4 regions of the Streptomyces sp. NPDC001634 genome follow, and region 3 is predicted to be linked to each of the others. Evidence: riboswitches for the same ligand, from Rfam matches in the RefSeq annotation. Region 3 holds a riboswitch; each other region holds the start of a gene.
The links. Region 3 has a riboswitch for S-adenosylmethionine ahead of ABT186_RS20450 (putative leader peptide). Riboswitches for the same ligand answer to the same signal wherever they lie in the genome.
Positions count from the first base shown of each region.

Region 1: it holds a riboswitch for S-adenosylmethionine, as region 3 does, so the genes downstream of both, ABT186_RS00895 (amino acid ABC transporter permease) here and ABT186_RS20450 (putative leader peptide) in region 3, are expected to answer to the same signal.
Region 2: it holds a riboswitch for S-adenosylmethionine, as region 3 does, so the genes downstream of both, ABT186_RS29070 (aminotransferase class V-fold PLP-dependent enzyme) here and ABT186_RS20450 (putative leader peptide) in region 3, are expected to answer to the same signal.
Region 4: it holds a riboswitch for S-adenosylmethionine, as region 3 does, so the genes downstream of both, thrC (threonine synthase) here and ABT186_RS20450 (putative leader peptide) in region 3, are expected to answer to the same signal.

Region 1 is NZ_JBEOZU010000001.1:163,081-166,767, reverse strand. Features, by position in the region: gene ABT186_RS00905 (ABC transporter substrate-binding protein) at 1-241, opposite strand, end outside; gene ABT186_RS00900 (amino acid ABC transporter ATP-binding protein) at 305-1,090, opposite strand; gene ABT186_RS00895 (amino acid ABC transporter permease) at 1,087-2,070, opposite strand; SAM riboswitch class IV at 2,402-2,511, opposite strand; gene ABT186_RS00890 (glutathione S-transferase C-terminal domain-containing protein) at 2,599-3,483, opposite strand; gene ABT186_RS00885 (hypothetical protein) at 3,595-3,687, opposite strand, start outside.
Region 2 is NZ_JBEOZU010000050.1:38,311-41,997, forward strand. Features, by position in the region: gene qcrB (cytochrome bc1 complex cytochrome b subunit) at 1-677, shown strand, start outside; gene trpD (anthranilate phosphoribosyltransferase) at 817-1,881, shown strand; SAM riboswitch class IV at 1,984-2,100, shown strand; gene ABT186_RS29070 (aminotransferase class V-fold PLP-dependent enzyme) at 2,303-3,676, shown strand.
Region 3 is NZ_JBEOZU010000028.1:63,233-66,919, reverse strand. Features, by position in the region: gene ABT186_RS20460 (LLM class F420-dependent oxidoreductase) at 1-185, shown strand, start outside; gene ABT186_RS20455 (DUF1684 domain-containing protein) at 248-1,072, shown strand; SAM riboswitch class IV at 1,124-1,236, shown strand; gene ABT186_RS20450 (putative leader peptide) at 1,271-1,387, shown strand; gene ABT186_RS20445 (ABC transporter substrate-binding protein) at 1,584-3,203, shown strand; gene ABT186_RS20440 (ABC transporter permease) at 3,207-3,687, shown strand, end outside.
Region 4 is NZ_JBEOZU010000039.1:39,394-43,080, forward strand. Features, by position in the region: gene ABT186_RS25315 (alpha,alpha-trehalose-phosphate synthase (UDP-forming)) at 1-751, opposite strand, end outside; gene ABT186_RS25320 (glucosyl-3-phosphoglycerate synthase) at 856-1,800, opposite strand; SAM riboswitch class I at 1,948-2,104, shown strand; gene thrC (threonine synthase) at 2,123-3,403, shown strand; gene ABT186_RS25330 (MoaD/ThiS family protein) at 3,536-3,687, shown strand, end outside.

The DNA of each region.
Region 1 (3,687 bases), on a different contig from region 3:
TGGCAACGGACTTGGGTAGTTCGCCACTGATCGACTTCACCTCGGACACCTTCAACTGGGCCTGCTTCGCGGCACCGTTGGAGAGCTGTCCCACGGTGACCGTGCCGGCCGCGGCGCTGTCGGTGTCGGTGGCGGCGTCGCTGTTGCCCCCGCACGCGGCGAGCCCGGCGGCGAGGGTGGCGACGGCGGTGCCTGCGGTGAGACCGCGAAGGAATCGGCTGCGGAGACTGAGGGTACGCATGGCTGTCCTTGTTCGGTGAGCGGAGAAACAGAAAATGGGAATGTGGCGAACGGGCGGGGCGGGTCAGAGCACCTTGCTCAGGAAGTCCCTGGTCCGCTCGTGCTGTGGGTTGTCGAGGACCTCGGCCGGCGGCCCCTGTTCGACGATCCGACCGCCGTCCATGAAGACCACCCGGTCGGCGACCTCGCGGGCGAACCCGATCTCATGGGTGACGACGACCAGCGTGGTGCCGCTGCTCGCCAGGTCCTTGATGACCGCCAGTACCTCGCCGACCAGTTCGGGGTCGAGGGCGGAGGTGGGTTCGTCGAAGAGGATGACCCCGGGGCGCAGGGCGAGCGCGCGGGCTATGGCCACGCGCTGCTGCTGGCCACCGGACAACTGCCGTGGGTAGGACCCCGTCCTGTCGGCGAGGCCGACCCGGCCGAGCAGGTCGCGTGCCAGTTCCTGGGCCTCGGGCCTGGACAGCCTGCCGGTGGCGACCGGGGCGACGGCCACGTTGTCCAGCACGGTCAGATGCGGGAAGAGGTTGAAGTTCTGGAAGACGAATCCGATGCGGCTGCGCTGGGTCAGGATGACCCGCTCGCTCAGTTCCTTCAGGCGGTCGCCGTGCCTGCGTACGCCGATGGGTTCGCCGTTGACGCTGACGTAACCGCGTTCGGGCTTCTCCAGGTGGTTGATCACGCGCAGCAGGGTCGACTTTCCGGAGCCGGACGGGCCCAGGATCACGGTCACTTCGCCCGGACGTACGGTCAACTCCACGCCTTCCAGCACCTGATGGGCGCCGTACCACTTGTGCACATCGTGCACCTCGACCGCCACGGGGTGTGTCTCGAGCGTTTCGGTGGTCATACGGCGGCCTCCCTGCGCACACGGTCCCGCAGGTCACGCAGGCCGGTGCGGAGTTTCTGCAACGGGGTCGGCGGCAGGCTGCGGGTGGCGCCCCGGGCGTAGTACCGCTCGACGTAGAACTGGATGACGGACACGACGCTCGTGAGGATCAGGTACCAGACCGTGACGACCAGCAGCAGCGGCACGATGTCGCCCGGGTAGGTGGAGCCCATGGTCTGCGCGGAGCCGAACAGGTCGAGCAGCGAGACGTAGAACACCAGCGAGGTGCTCTTGATCAGGCCGATCAGCTGGTTGACGTAGTTCGGTGTGATGGACCTGAGAGCCTGCGGGAAGACGATCCTCGTGAACTGGTAGCCCTTGGGCAGACCCAGTGCGGCGGCCGCCTCGTGCTGGCCCTGGTCGACGGAGAGGATGCCGCCGCGGACCACCTCCGCCGCGTACGCCGCCTCGTTCAGGCTCAGGCCGACGACGGCGACGGCCATGTCGGTGGCGAGCCTGGATTCGTCGAAGGAGAAGAAGGCGGGGCCGAAGGGCACGCCGATGCTCAGCGTCTTGTAGAGCGCGCTGAAGTTGTACAGGAAGATCAGCACCACGATCAGCGGGATGGAGCGGAACGCCCACACATAGGTCCAGCTGACCGCACGCAGCACGGGGCTCTTCGAGAGCCGGGCCAGCGCGAGAAGGATCCCGCCGAGCAGGCCCGACACGGCGCTGAGCGCGGCGACTTCGAGGGTGATGAGCAGTCCGTCGAGAATCGTGGGGCGCAGGAACCAGTAGGCGAAGCGGTCCCACTGGTAGAACGGGTTGGACACCAGGCCGTGGACGAACTGGGCCACCAGTACGAGGACGACGGCGGTGACGATCCAGCGGCCGGGGCGGCGCAGGGGCAGCACCCGCTGGGCCGTCAGGGGCTTGGGGGCGGTGTGGTCGTGGGGCGGCGCCGGGGCCAGGGACAGGGCGGCGCCGGGGGGTTCACTCATGGAGGCTCCAGCGGATTCGGACACCCCGGACGGCGCGCATGACGACACCGGAGCGCGGCACGGGCCGCCGGTGTGACGAGGCATGAGAAGCGCACGGGACCGGGGACGGGACGGAAACGGGGACGCACCGCAGCGGCGGTACGCGTCAGGGATTCAGAGAGCCGTCAGCCGTGACAGCGGGCAGAGCCCGGGGTGGTACACAGTGCGCTGTTGACGCGAAGAAGGTCGACGGAACGGTTCGCGCACAGCAGTACGCAGCCGCGGGGCCGCCGAGCGGCTGTCCTCGAAGCTGCGTACATCACTGTCACCGTCATTCTTCCGGCCCCGTGGGGCCTCGCGCTTACCGAAACGTCATCCGGTCCGGTCGTCACCTGGGGCACCCCACCGCGGCGCGAGGGTTGCCGGTCAGCAAGCCAGGGCTTGTCACTGACACTCATGACCGTTCTGGCCCGTAAGTCAATACAGCACCGGAGGCGCTGTCAACGCACGTCCACCAGGTGATACGTGCGACGGAGCACAGCCGGTCGGTCAACTCGGCCGCGTCGCGGTTCCGTTCGGGACGTGCGAGGCCCAGTCAAGGATCTGCACCGCCGCCCCCGCGGCCTCGAGTCCGCGGCAGTGGGTGTGGTGCCGCCGGGCGATGCCGTCGAGGTCGAGGTGCGATCCGAAGGCGGGGTGAGCGGCAAGCCGGCGGGCGTACGCCCACAGCCTCGGATGGCCGGCGATGCGGTGCACTGCGGCGGCGTCCAGGTGCCAGCGGTGCACGGTGTCGAGCTGCACCAGGCTGACCCACAACTCCACGTCGGCGATGGTGAGTTGCTCGCCCAGCAGGTACTCCTGGCGGGCGAGGCGGCCCTCCAGCGACCGCAGGGTGCAGAGCAACGAGGTGAGCGCGGTGTCCCGTTCACCGGCGTCGGTGTCGGCACGTCCGGCCCGCTGGGCGGCCGCCTCGATGCCCTGCTCGCACAGTCGCCGCACTCCCTCGATCTCCGCGTCCGCCCCCTGCGGGTACAGCGCCGGGTGATGACCGCCGAAGTGCCGGGCCAGGTCGCGCATGATGTCCGGGGCATGCGTACTGACGATCCGTCCGGACCAGTCGTCGCTGAGCACCGGAGCCACGGCGGCTCCCCGATAGCGGTGGGCACTCGCCTCGTAGAGCGGGCGCAGGCCGGAGTGCTCGCCCCCCGGTCCGTCGGGCACCGCGGGCAGCAGCGTCACGGGACAGACGGCTTCGAGCCCGAGCAGGCTGTGCACGACGGCGATCCGCAGACAGTGCGGACAGGACAGGGACAGATGGAGGCGGTAGCGGCGCGGTACGGCGTAGTGGCCGCTGCGCGCGTCGCAGCCTATGCGCCCCCGGAAGGCCGGAACGGGCTGCGCGGACGGGAGTGCGGTCGGGGCATGGACGGACATGTCTCTCCCGGGTTCTGGGACACGAAGGTGCGGAGGGTGGCGGCCCTCGGGCAGGGGGCGCGCCCCGGCCCGAACGGCGGGGGACGTGGCGCGGGCCCGGCAGAGGCCGGTTCAGCGCAGGCGGCCGGCGGCGCTGCAGACGCGCAGCAGATCGATGTGACGGCGGGAGGTCAGCAGGAGGGGCTGCCGGCGTGTGCGGTTCAC
Region 2 (3,687 bases), on a different contig from region 3:
GTACGATGCCGGGCTGGGAGATCAACGTCGCGGGGCACACGCTCGTCCTGGGTGTCTTCATCCCGCTGGTGATCTTCCCGCTGGTCCTGGTCGCGATCGCGGTCTACCCGTTCATCGAGTCCTGGGTCACCGGCGACAAGCGCGAGCACCACATCCTGGACCGCCCGCGCAACGCCCCGACGCGTACGGCCTTCGGTACCGCGTGGATCTCCTGGTACTTCGTCCTGCTCGTCGGTGGTGGCAACGACCTCTGGGCCACGCACTTCCACCTGTCGATCAACGCGATCACCTGGTTCGTCCGCATCGCCTTCTTCGTGGTCCCGGTGCTCGTGTTCATCGTCACCAAGCGGATCTGCCTCGGCCTCCAGCGCCGGGACAAGGACAAGGTGCTGCACGGCCGCGAGTCGGGCATCATCAAGCGGCTGCCGCACGGTGAGTTCATCGAGGTCCACGAGCCGCTCAGCCAGGACGCACTGCACACGCTCACGGCGCACCACCAGTACGACCCGGTGGAGCTGGGCCCGACGGTCGACGAGAACGGCGTCGAGCGCAAGTTCAAGGGCTCCGAGAAGCTGCGCGCCAAGCTGAGCAACGCGTACTACGGGGAGAACAACCAGATCCCCAAGCCCACGGTCGAGGAGTACAAGGAGATCACAAGCGGCCACGGCCACCACTGATCGCTGCGCACGCCACACCACGGTCGAAGGGCCCCGTCCGATGTTCGGACGGGGCCCTTCGCCCTGCTCCGGGCTGGATAGGGTGGACCCGTTCGAGATGCGCGTCCCGTAGTCCGGGACACCGACCCAGGAGCGGCTTATGAGCGCTGTGACCCCCGCTGGAGGCGACACCGCGGCGGGCCGTTCCTGGCCCGAGGTACTGAACGCCCTGCTGTACGGCCGTGACCAGAGCGCAGAAGCCACGGCCTGGGTGATGGACCGGATCATGCGCGGCGAGGCGACCGATGCGCAGATCGCCGGGTTCGTGGTGGCCCTCAGGGCCAAGGGCGAGACCGTCGAGGAGATCAACGGGCTCGTCCGGACGATGTACGAGCACGCCAATGTGATCGAGGTGCCCGGGCGGACGGTGGACATCGTCGGTACCGGTGGCGACGGTGCCAAGACCGTCAACATCTCCACCATGTCGGCGATCGTCGTCGCCGGCACGGGTGCCACGGTCGTCAAGCACGGCAACCGGGCGGCGTCCTCCGCGTCCGGCGCCTCGGACGTCCTGGAAAAGCTCGGCGTCAACCTGGAGCTGACCCCTCGGCGGGTGGCCGAGGTGGCCCAGGAGGCCGGGATCACCTTCTGCTTCGCGATCAAGTTCCACCCGGCGTTGCGCCATGTGGGCGCCGCGCGCGGCCAGTTGGGCATCCGCACGGTGTTCAACATCCTCGGCCCGCTGACCAACCCCGCCAAGGTGCGGGCCCAGGCGGTCGGGGTCGCGGATCCGCGTATGGCGCCGGTCGTCGCGGGCGTCTTCGCCGAACGCGGCAACTCCTCACTCGTCTTCCGTGGCGACGACGGTCTCGACGAGCTGACGACGACGGCCACCTCCCGGGTGTGGATCGTCCGGGACGGCAAGGTCACCGAGGAGACCTTCGATCCGCGTGACGTCGGCATTGAACTGGTGCCGGTGGAGGCACTGCGGGGCGGGGACCCCTCGTACAACGCGGAGGTCGCGCGCCATCTGCTGGAGGGCGAGAGGGGCCCGGTGCGGGACGCCGTACTGCTGAACTCGGCGGCCGCGCTGGTGGCCCTGGATCCGGGTTCCGGGACCCTGGCGGACCAGCTCCGGGCCGGTATGGAGAAGGCCGCGGAGTCGATCGACTCGGGGGCGGCGAAGCGGGCGCTGGAGCGCTGGGTGGCCGCGAGCAACAAGTAGGCCGTGAGGTGCCGGCGCCTTCGAGGCGCCGGCACCTTCGTGTGTCCCGGCATCCGGACACAAGTTGCAGGCGGGCGATCACGTCCCGTACTGTCCTGGTCAGGTCATGAGCGACAGCCTCTCGGCCCCGGCCGGCTGTCCGGCAACCCTCCGTCCGTGGCGGGGTGCCCCGGGTGAGGACCAGGCCGTAGGCAGCGAGGTCTGCGGCAAGCGCGGACCCCTCGCACGCTTCGACTGAGCGTGGGGCCAGGGGTCCTGGTCGTTCGAGGGAGCCTTCCGTGAGCAAGCGAATGCGATAGGGCCGCAGAGCCCCGCCTCCGCATCCCCTTTTCACCCCTTTTCCCGTGCTGTCGACGCAGCCGCGCGCCGTTGTGCGCGCCGTCCGGCACGGCGATTCCACCTGCTTTCACGGGAGTCACCCATGTCCGTCTCCACCGCTGCCGCCGACCAGTCCGTTTGCCGCAATATTTCCGGGGCGCTGCCCGTTCTGGGGCGTGATGTCACCGTCCCCCTCGTCACGGGTGGCGAGGTCACCTACGCCGCGCTCGACTACGCGGCCAGTGCCCCGGCGCTGCAGCGCGTCTGGGACGACGTGGCGGCGTACGCGCCGTACTACGGCAGTGTCCACCGCGGCGCCGGGTACCTGTCGCAGCTGTCCACCGACCTCTTCGAGAACGCCCGCAGGACGGTGGCCGAGTTCCTCGACTGCCGCGAGGGAGACCAGGTGATCTTCACCCGGTCCACCACCGACTCGCTCAACCTCCTCGCCGCCGCCCTTCCGGCCGACTGCCAGGTCTTCGTCTTCGAGACCGAGCACCATGCGTCGCTGCTGCCGTGGCGTGACGCCCGGGTCACCTGCCTCAACGCCCCGCGCACCCCGCAGCAGGCCGTCGAGAGCCTGGAGCGCGCCCTTGCCGGCCGCGACCCCCACGGCCCGGCTCTCGTCTGCGTCACCGGCGCCTCCAACGTCACCGGCGAGCTGTGGCCCGTACGCGAGCTGGCCGCGGCCGCCCATGCGCACGGCGCCCGTGTCGTCCTCGACGCCGCCCAGCTGGCTCCGCACCACCCCGTGTCCGTCCGCGACCTCGACGTCGACTGGGTGGCCTTCTCCGGTCACAAGCTGTACGCCCCCTTCGGCTCCGGAGTCCTGGCGGGCCGCGCCGACTGGCTGCGCGAGGCCGAGCCGTACCTGGCGGGCGGTGGCGCCAGCCGCAAGGTCACCCGGCGCGAGGACGGGGGAGTGGAGGTGGAGTGGCACGAGAGCGCCGCCCGCCACGAGGCCGGTTCCCCGAACGTGATCGGCGCCTACTCCATCGCATCCGCCTGCAAGGCGCTCACCGAGGCCGGTTTCGACACGCTCGTCGCCCGCGAACAGCACCTCATTCGCAAGGTCCGAGAAGGCCTGGCCGAGGTGCCCGAGGTGAAGATCCTCTCCCTCTTCGGCGACGACTCCCCGCGGGTCGGCGTGATCTCCTTCGTCGTCGAGGGCTGGAACAGCTCCCACTTCGCGGCGGCCCTCTCCGCCGAATACGGCATCGGCGTCCGCGACGGCCTTTTCTGCGCCCACCCGCTCGTGCGCACCCTGCTGGGCAGTGACCCGGAGACGCAGGGCGAGTGCGGCGCCCCCGAGGCAGCCCCCGGTGAGAAGTCGCTGAATGCGATCCGCGTCAGCTTCGGCGCCGGTACTCCCGACGAGCACGTGGAGCGCTTCGTGCGCGCGGTCAGGGAACTCGTCCGATACGGCGCGAAGTGGAACTACCGCACGGAGGACGGCCGTTGCGTCCCGGCGGTCTGATCCCCGAGGGG
Region 3 (3,687 bases):
TCGAGCTCTCCGGCGGCCGGCGGGCCGCCGACCTGGCCGTGATCGGCGACGAGAAGACCGTCGAGGCCGAGGTACGCCGTTACCGCGACGCCGGCGCCACCGAGGTCGTGTTCTCGGGCACCGAGATCGCGGGAGAAGCCGACCGCCGACGCACCTGGCGTCTCCTCGGCGAACTGGCCCGCTGAACACGCCGGTCGAACCGACGGCCCGACCGGCCCCCCTGCACCCCCGTGACGAAGGAGAACCCATGACCACCGAGGCCACCGCAACGGACCTCCAGGCCTTCACCGAGAACTGGCTGGAGTGGTACCGCGCCCAGGAGGCCCGGCTCGCCGACCCGCACGGGTTCCTGGCGATCACCGGCCTGCACTGGCTCGACGACCGGCCCCAGCGCTTCCCGGACGCGCCCGGTGCGTGGCGCACCGGCCCCGACGGGGTCGTCGTAGACCTCGACGACGGCGAGGAACTGATCGTCGACGGAACGCCGGTCCACGGTGAACACCGCTTCGGCGTGCTTCCCGAACGCGGTGGCGTCGACGCGGTCTGGGGAGACGCCGTCATCGAGGTCGCCAAGCGCGGCGGCAACGACATCGTGCGCCCCCGGCACCCGGACGCGCCGCTGCGCACGGCCTTCACCGGAACGCCCGCCTACGCCCCCGACCCGCGCTGGGCCGTGACGGGCCGCTACATCCCCTTCGACACGCCGCGGCCGACCACCGTGGGCGCCGCGGTCGAGGGCCTTGAGCATGTGTACGACGCTCCGGGCAGGGTCGAGTTCGAGCTGGACGGGCGCCCGCTGTCGCTGACCGCGTTCCCCGGCCATGGCGCGGGCCGACTGATGGTGCTGTTCACCGACGAGACCTCCGGGGTCACCACCTACGCCGCCAACCGCTCCCTGTCCCTGGAGCCGCCCGCCGCCGACGGCACGGTCGCCCTGGACTTCAACCGCGCCGCGAACCTGCCGTGCGCCTACACGGACCTGGCCACCTGCCCGCTGCCCCCGGCCGAGAACCGACTGCCGGTGGCGATCGAGGCCGGCCAGAAGATCCCCCGCGAGCGCGGCGGTTCCTGAGCCGCGCTTGGCCGTTGACCAACGGAAAGATCTCTCCGTACGATCACAAGTGGCATTGAGTGTCAGCGTCAAGCCCTGGCTCGCTGACCGGCAACCCTCCCCCGCGGTGGGGTGCTCCAGGTGAAAGCCCGGCAGGATCACCGACGATCCCGCAAGCGCGTGGCCCCGTGACCGGGGCCGGAAGTGTGGAGGACCGGCATGCGCCACGGTGGTGACCTCAGCGCCCGCTTCGTCGGCGCCACCGTGTTCTCCCGGCTCTCTCGTCGGCGCCACATCGACCTCAAGCGCTCGACCAGCTGTCTCTGTCAGGCCTGACGGGCCTTCCCACCGCTGGTCGCAGTCCGGCACCAGTTCTCGCCGCATCCGTCTGCGCCTGATCCTCGTTTCCCCCTGATCCCTGTCTGCACAGCGCTCCCGGCGTCGGCATCGCGCCGAACGGGGCCGCACGCCCACGCACGGCCATGTCTCGCACAGCCACCGTGCCTGGTGACACGAGTAGGAGAAGCCCTCCGTGATTGCACTTCCCCATGTCAGAACTTCTCGGTTGGCGGCGCTGACCGCCCTTGTCACCACCAGTGTTCTGCTGACCGCCTGCGGCTCCAGCGGCGGCGATTCCGGCAGCGGCACCGGGCAGCCCGAGTCCGGCGGCACCCTGACCTTCGCGGTGGGCTCGGACGCCGGCTGCGTGGATCCGCAGCAGGTCGCCAGCAACGAGACCATCTATTCGGTGCGCCAGATCGTAGACTCGCTGACGGACCAGGACCCCAAGACCGGCAAGATCGTGCCGTGGCTGGCGAAGAGCTGGGACATCAGCTCCGACGCCACGACGTTCACCTTCCGTCTGCGCTCGGGTGTCACCTTCAGCGACGGGTCGAAGCTGACCGCGCAGGTGGTCAAGGACAACTTCGACGCGGTGCCGAAGCTCGGCGCCCTGGGAACCCTGGCCGAGGGCTATCTGAGCGGCGTCAAGAGCACCACCGTGATCGACCCGCTCACCGTCAAGGTGACCTTCAACCAGCCCAACACCCAGTTCTTGCAGGCCACTTCCACGCACTCACTCGGCATCGAGTCGTCGGCGAGCGTGAAGAAGACCCCGCAGCAGAAGTGCAGTGAGGGCGTGATCGGTTCCGGGCCCTTCGTACTGAAGCAGTACGTGCAGAACCAGTCGCTCACCCTCGCCAAGCGCACCGGATACGCCTGGGGTTCCTCGCTGTGGACCAAGAAGGGCGAGGCGTACCTGGACAAGCTGGTGTTCAAGGTCGTACCGGAGGCGGGTGTACGGGCGGGCAGTCTCCAGTCCGGCCAGGTGGACGCGATCAGCAGCGTCGGCAAGGCCAACGAGGCGGCGCTCAAGGGCGGCCAGGTCACCCTCCAGCGACGGGCCAACCCCGGCGTCGTGTTCGGCCTCGGCCTCAACAACTCACGGCCGTCCCTGAAGGACGCGCGAGTGCGCCGGGCGATCCTGTACGCCACCGACCGGCAGCAGATCGCAGACACCGTGTTCCCGACCGGCACCCAGGCGGCCACCAGCGTCCTCGCGCACACCACGCCCGACTACACCAGCCTCGCCTCGGGCCTGACGTCCGACGCGGCCAAGGCCAAGTCCCTGCTGAACGCGGCCGGTTGGGAGACCGGAAGTGACGGCATCCGCACCAAGGACGGCAAGAAGCTCAGCCTGACCATCGACTGGATCCCCAACGCCGCCACCAACCAGCCCGCGTTGGAGCTGATCCAGCAGCAGCTCAAGGCCGTCGGCGTCCAGGTGTCCCTCAAGCAGCTCCAGGTCACCCAGCTCGCGCCGACGCTGCAGTCGGGCGACTACGACGCGGCCTGGGGGAACGTCACCCGGGCCGACCCGGACATCCTGCGCAGTTCCTTCTCCACGAAGCTGGCCAACTTCTACCGCGTGCCGACGAGCAGCCTGGACACGGCCCTGGCCGCGCAGGCCGCGACCACGGACACCGCCAAGCGCAAGCAACTGATCGGCCAGGCACAGCAGTTGATCGTGCAGAACGCCTACTACGTGCCGGTCGTGGAGCTCCAGACCCAACTGGGTGTGTCGAAGAAGGTGCACGACCTGAACTTCGACGCCTCCAGCCGGCTCCAGCTGCACGACACCTGGATCGGCTAGCGCATGCGCCGCTACGTGATCAAACGGCTCGCGCAGGCGGTAGGCGTGCTGTGGGCGGCGTACACGGTCTCGTTCCTGGTGCTGGACTATCTGCCGGGCGACCCGGTCACGGCGATGGCCAGTGCCGGGATGGACTCGGGGCAGGTCGACCCGAAGCAGATCGCCGCCCTACGGCACGAGTACGGCTTCGACAAGCCGGTGCTGGTGCAGTACGCCGACTATCTGGGACGGGCGGTGCGCGGGGACTTCGGCGACTCGGTGTCCACCGGTCGCCCGGTCACCTCGACGCTGGCCGACGCGCTGCCGCAGACCCTCCAACTGACCAGTGCCGCCCTGCTGTTGGCGGTGCTGCTCGGCGGTGGTCTGGCGGTGCTGGCGACCTACACCACCCGGCGCTGGCTGCGGCAGCTGCTGCTGTCGTTGCCGCCGCTGGGGGTGTCCGTTCCGACGTTCTGGGTGGGGCTGCTGCTCGTCGAGACGTTCT
Region 4 (3,687 bases), on a different contig from region 3:
CCGCGCCCAGCCCGTGGACTCCGATGCGCGTGCCCGAGGGGATGCCGGGGCCGAGGACGGCGTGACAGCAGTCCGTGAACGCGTCCGCCCACCGCTGGGTGAGGAACGCCGCCCGGTCAGCGCCCAGGATTCCGCCGAGGACCTGCGCGGCGATGTCGTCCGGGAGAAGACGGAAGTACTCCGGCGGCGCCCACGGCGTGTGCGAGAAGTGGCCGATCCTGAGGTCGGGCCGCAGGCTGCGAAGCATCCGGGGGGTCAGGGTGAGGTGGTAGTCCTGGATCAGGACCGCCGCGCCCTCGGCCGCCTCCTGGGCCAGCGCCTCGGCGAACGCCCGGTTGTACGCCTCGTACGAGGCCCACTGCCGCCGGAACTCCTTGTCGAAGACCGGCTCCAGCGGCGTCTGGTACAGCATGTGGTGCACGAACCAGAGCACCGAGTTCGCGATGCCGTTGTACGCGTCCGCGTACACCTGCGGGTCGATGGGGAGCATCCGTACGCGCTGACCGCCGGTGTCGGCCGGATCGAGGGCGCCCCCCGTCCGGCGTACGGCCTCGCGGTCACCGTCGTTCAGGGCCGAGCAGACCCACACCGCGTCCGCGTCCGGGCCGATCGCCGACAGGCCCGACACGAGGCCGCCCCCGCCGCGCTTGGAGGTGAGCGCCCCGGTCTCGTCCAGCGTGTACGAGACCGGGCCGCGGTTGGAGGCGACGAGAATCCGGGCCCTGTGCGAAGCGACTTGCGTGGAAGCCATGCCACGAAACTTAGCCCGAGCCGAAAACGCTCAAACGTGCGGTTCGGCCGTATGCGGAACCGTATACAACCATCACGCTCGCGGAGGAGAGCCCGGGGAAAGTCTCAGGCAGCCTTCTGTTCCACGTACTCCTCGATCTCCACCATCGGGGGCCTCTCCTCCGTGTCCACCGAGTACGTCCGTGGCTCGAAACCCTCCTTGCCCCGTTCGAACTGGGTGAGGGACGGCCGGATCAGATGGCCGCGGGCCAGGCGGAGCTGTGCGGTGCGGTAGATCGCGGCGGCCATGCGTCCCAGTGCCTGGCCGTCCTGGTGGCGGTGCTTGCGCACGCCCACGTCGACCTGGGCGAGGGCGTCCAGGCCCACCAGGTGCAGGGCGTCGACCAGCATGCCCAGCTCCACCCCGTACCCGACCGGGAACGGGAGCTGTTCCAGCAGGGAGCGGCGGGCCGCGTACTCGCCGCCCAGCGGCTGTACGAAACCGGCCAGCTGAGGCCAGTGCATGTTCAGCAGCGGGCGGGCCATCAGTTCGGTGACGCGGCCGCCCTGGCCCGCCGCTCCGCCGAGTGGGCGGTCGTACATCGCCTTCACGAGGTCCACGCCCGGGTCGGTGAGCAGCGGGCCCACGATCCCGGAGACGAAGTCCGACGAGAACTCCTTCAGGTCCGCGTCGATGAAGCAGACGATGTCACCGCGGGTGACCAGCAGGGAGCGCCACAGCACCTCGCCCTTGCCGGGCACGGCCGGGATGCGCGGCAGGATCGTGTCGCGGTGCACCACCCGGGCGCCGGCTGCCGCCGCGACCTCGGACGTGCGGTCCGTCGAGCCGGAGTCCACGACGACGATCTCGTCGACAAGCGGAACCTGCTGCATGAGGTCGTGGCGGATGACGGCGACGATCTCGCCGACCGTCTCCTCCTCGTTGAGTGCGGGCAGCACGACGCTGACCGACGATCCCGAAAGGCGTTTCGCGGCCATGAGCTGGTGGAGCGGGCGATCGGTGACGGACCAGGACCGGGTGCTCAGCCAGCGCTCGACTTCTTCCAGCACGGTCTGCGGCTCCTCACTGTGTGATCCATCTCGCGGTTCGGACGACTATCTCAACTGTCCTGGCCTTCGGTTACAGTCTTGAACAACGCCGGTGACCATCGCATGTCGGGGGTCGCCGCGCCTCACACCAGTGAAACAACCTCATACAGCTCATCCAGAGGGGCAGAGGGAAACGGCCCGATGAAGCCCCGGCAACCCTCCAGTCGGTTCTCGTAGATCAGTGTTGATCGTCTCCGCGAGGCTCCCGGCTAGGGAAGGTGCCAAATCCGTCTCACGGCGAGATGCGTCGTGAGGAAGATGAGGAGAAAGGGCCTCGCCTGACATGGCTGTGCAGACAGTTGCAAGCACCACGAACCCCGTGAACCTCGGTCCCGCCGCGGCTCTGTCCTGCCGAGAGTGCGGCCACCGGGTGCCTCTCGGCCCGGTCTTCGCCTGCGAGGAGTGTTTCGGCCCGCTGGAGATCGCGTACGACTTCTCGGACTACGACACCGAGGAGCTGCGGAAGCGGATCGAGGCGGGTCCCGCGAACATCTGGCGGTACGCGCCGCTGCTGCCCGTCCCCGCGGACGTGGCCGACAAGCCGAATCTCAACCCGGGCTGGACCAAGCTCGTCAAGGCCGACAACCTGGCGCGCGAGCTGGGCGTGACCGGCGGGTTGTATGTGAAGGACGACTCCGGTAACCCGACGCACTCCTTCAAGGACCGGGTCGTCGCCCAGGCGCTGGAGGCCGCTCGTGCCTTCGGATTCACCACTCTCTCCTGCTCCTCCACCGGCAACCTCGCGGGCGCGGTCGGCGCCGCGGCGGCCCGCGCCGGCTTCCGCTCCTGCGTCTTCATTCCGCACGACCTGGAGCAGGGCAAGGTCGTCATGGCCGCGATCTACGGCGGCGACCTCGTCGGCATCCAGGGCAACTACGACGATGTGAACCGCTTCTGCTCCGAGCTGATCGGCGACCCGGCCGGCGAGGGCTGGGGCTTCGTCAACGTGAACCTGCGGCCGTACTACGCGGAGGGGTCGAAGACCCTGGCGTACGAGATCGCCGAGCAGCTCGGCTGGCAGCTGCCCGACCAGATCGTGGTCCCGATCGCCTCCGGCTCCCAGCTGACGAAGATCGACAAGGGTCTGCAGGAGCTGATCAAGCTCGGGCTCGTCGAGGACAAGCCGTACAAGATCTTCGGTGCCCAGGCCGAGGGCTGCTCGCCGGTGTCGGTCGCGTTCAAGGCGGGCCACGACGTCGTACGGCCGCAGAAGCCGGACACGATCGCCAAGTCGCTTGCGATCGGCAACCCGGCGGACGGACCGTACGTCCTCGACATCGCCCGCCGCACGGGCGGCGCCGTGGAGGATGTGACGGACGAGCAGATCGTCGACGCCATCAAGCTGCTGGCGCGGACCGAGGGCATCTTCGCGGAGACGGCCGGCGGTGTGACCGTCGGCGTCACGCGCAAGCTGATCGAGAACGGCGTCCTCGACCCGTCGAAGACGACGGTCGTCCTCAACACGGGCGACGGCCTCAAGACGCTGGACGCGGTGGCAGGCACGGGGCTGACCGCCACGATCCGTCCGAACCTCGACTCCTTCCGCGATGCGGGTCTTGCGTAGGCATTCCGCTGCAAGGGCAGTTCTGAAGCTGCGGGCCGGTGGGGGCTGGTCGCGCCCGCGCGGCGGAGCCGCATGCTGTCACGTCCCGCGCCCCCTCCAGGGGCGCTGTACTCGACCGGAGGTCACAACCCCATGAGCGTCACCGTCCGCATTCCCACCATCCTGCGCACCTACACCGGCGGCCGGGCCGAGGTGAGCGCCCAGGGCGCGACCCTCGGCGAGGTCATCGCCGACCTGGAGAAGAACCACACCGGCATCGCGGCCCGCGTCCTCGACGACCAGGG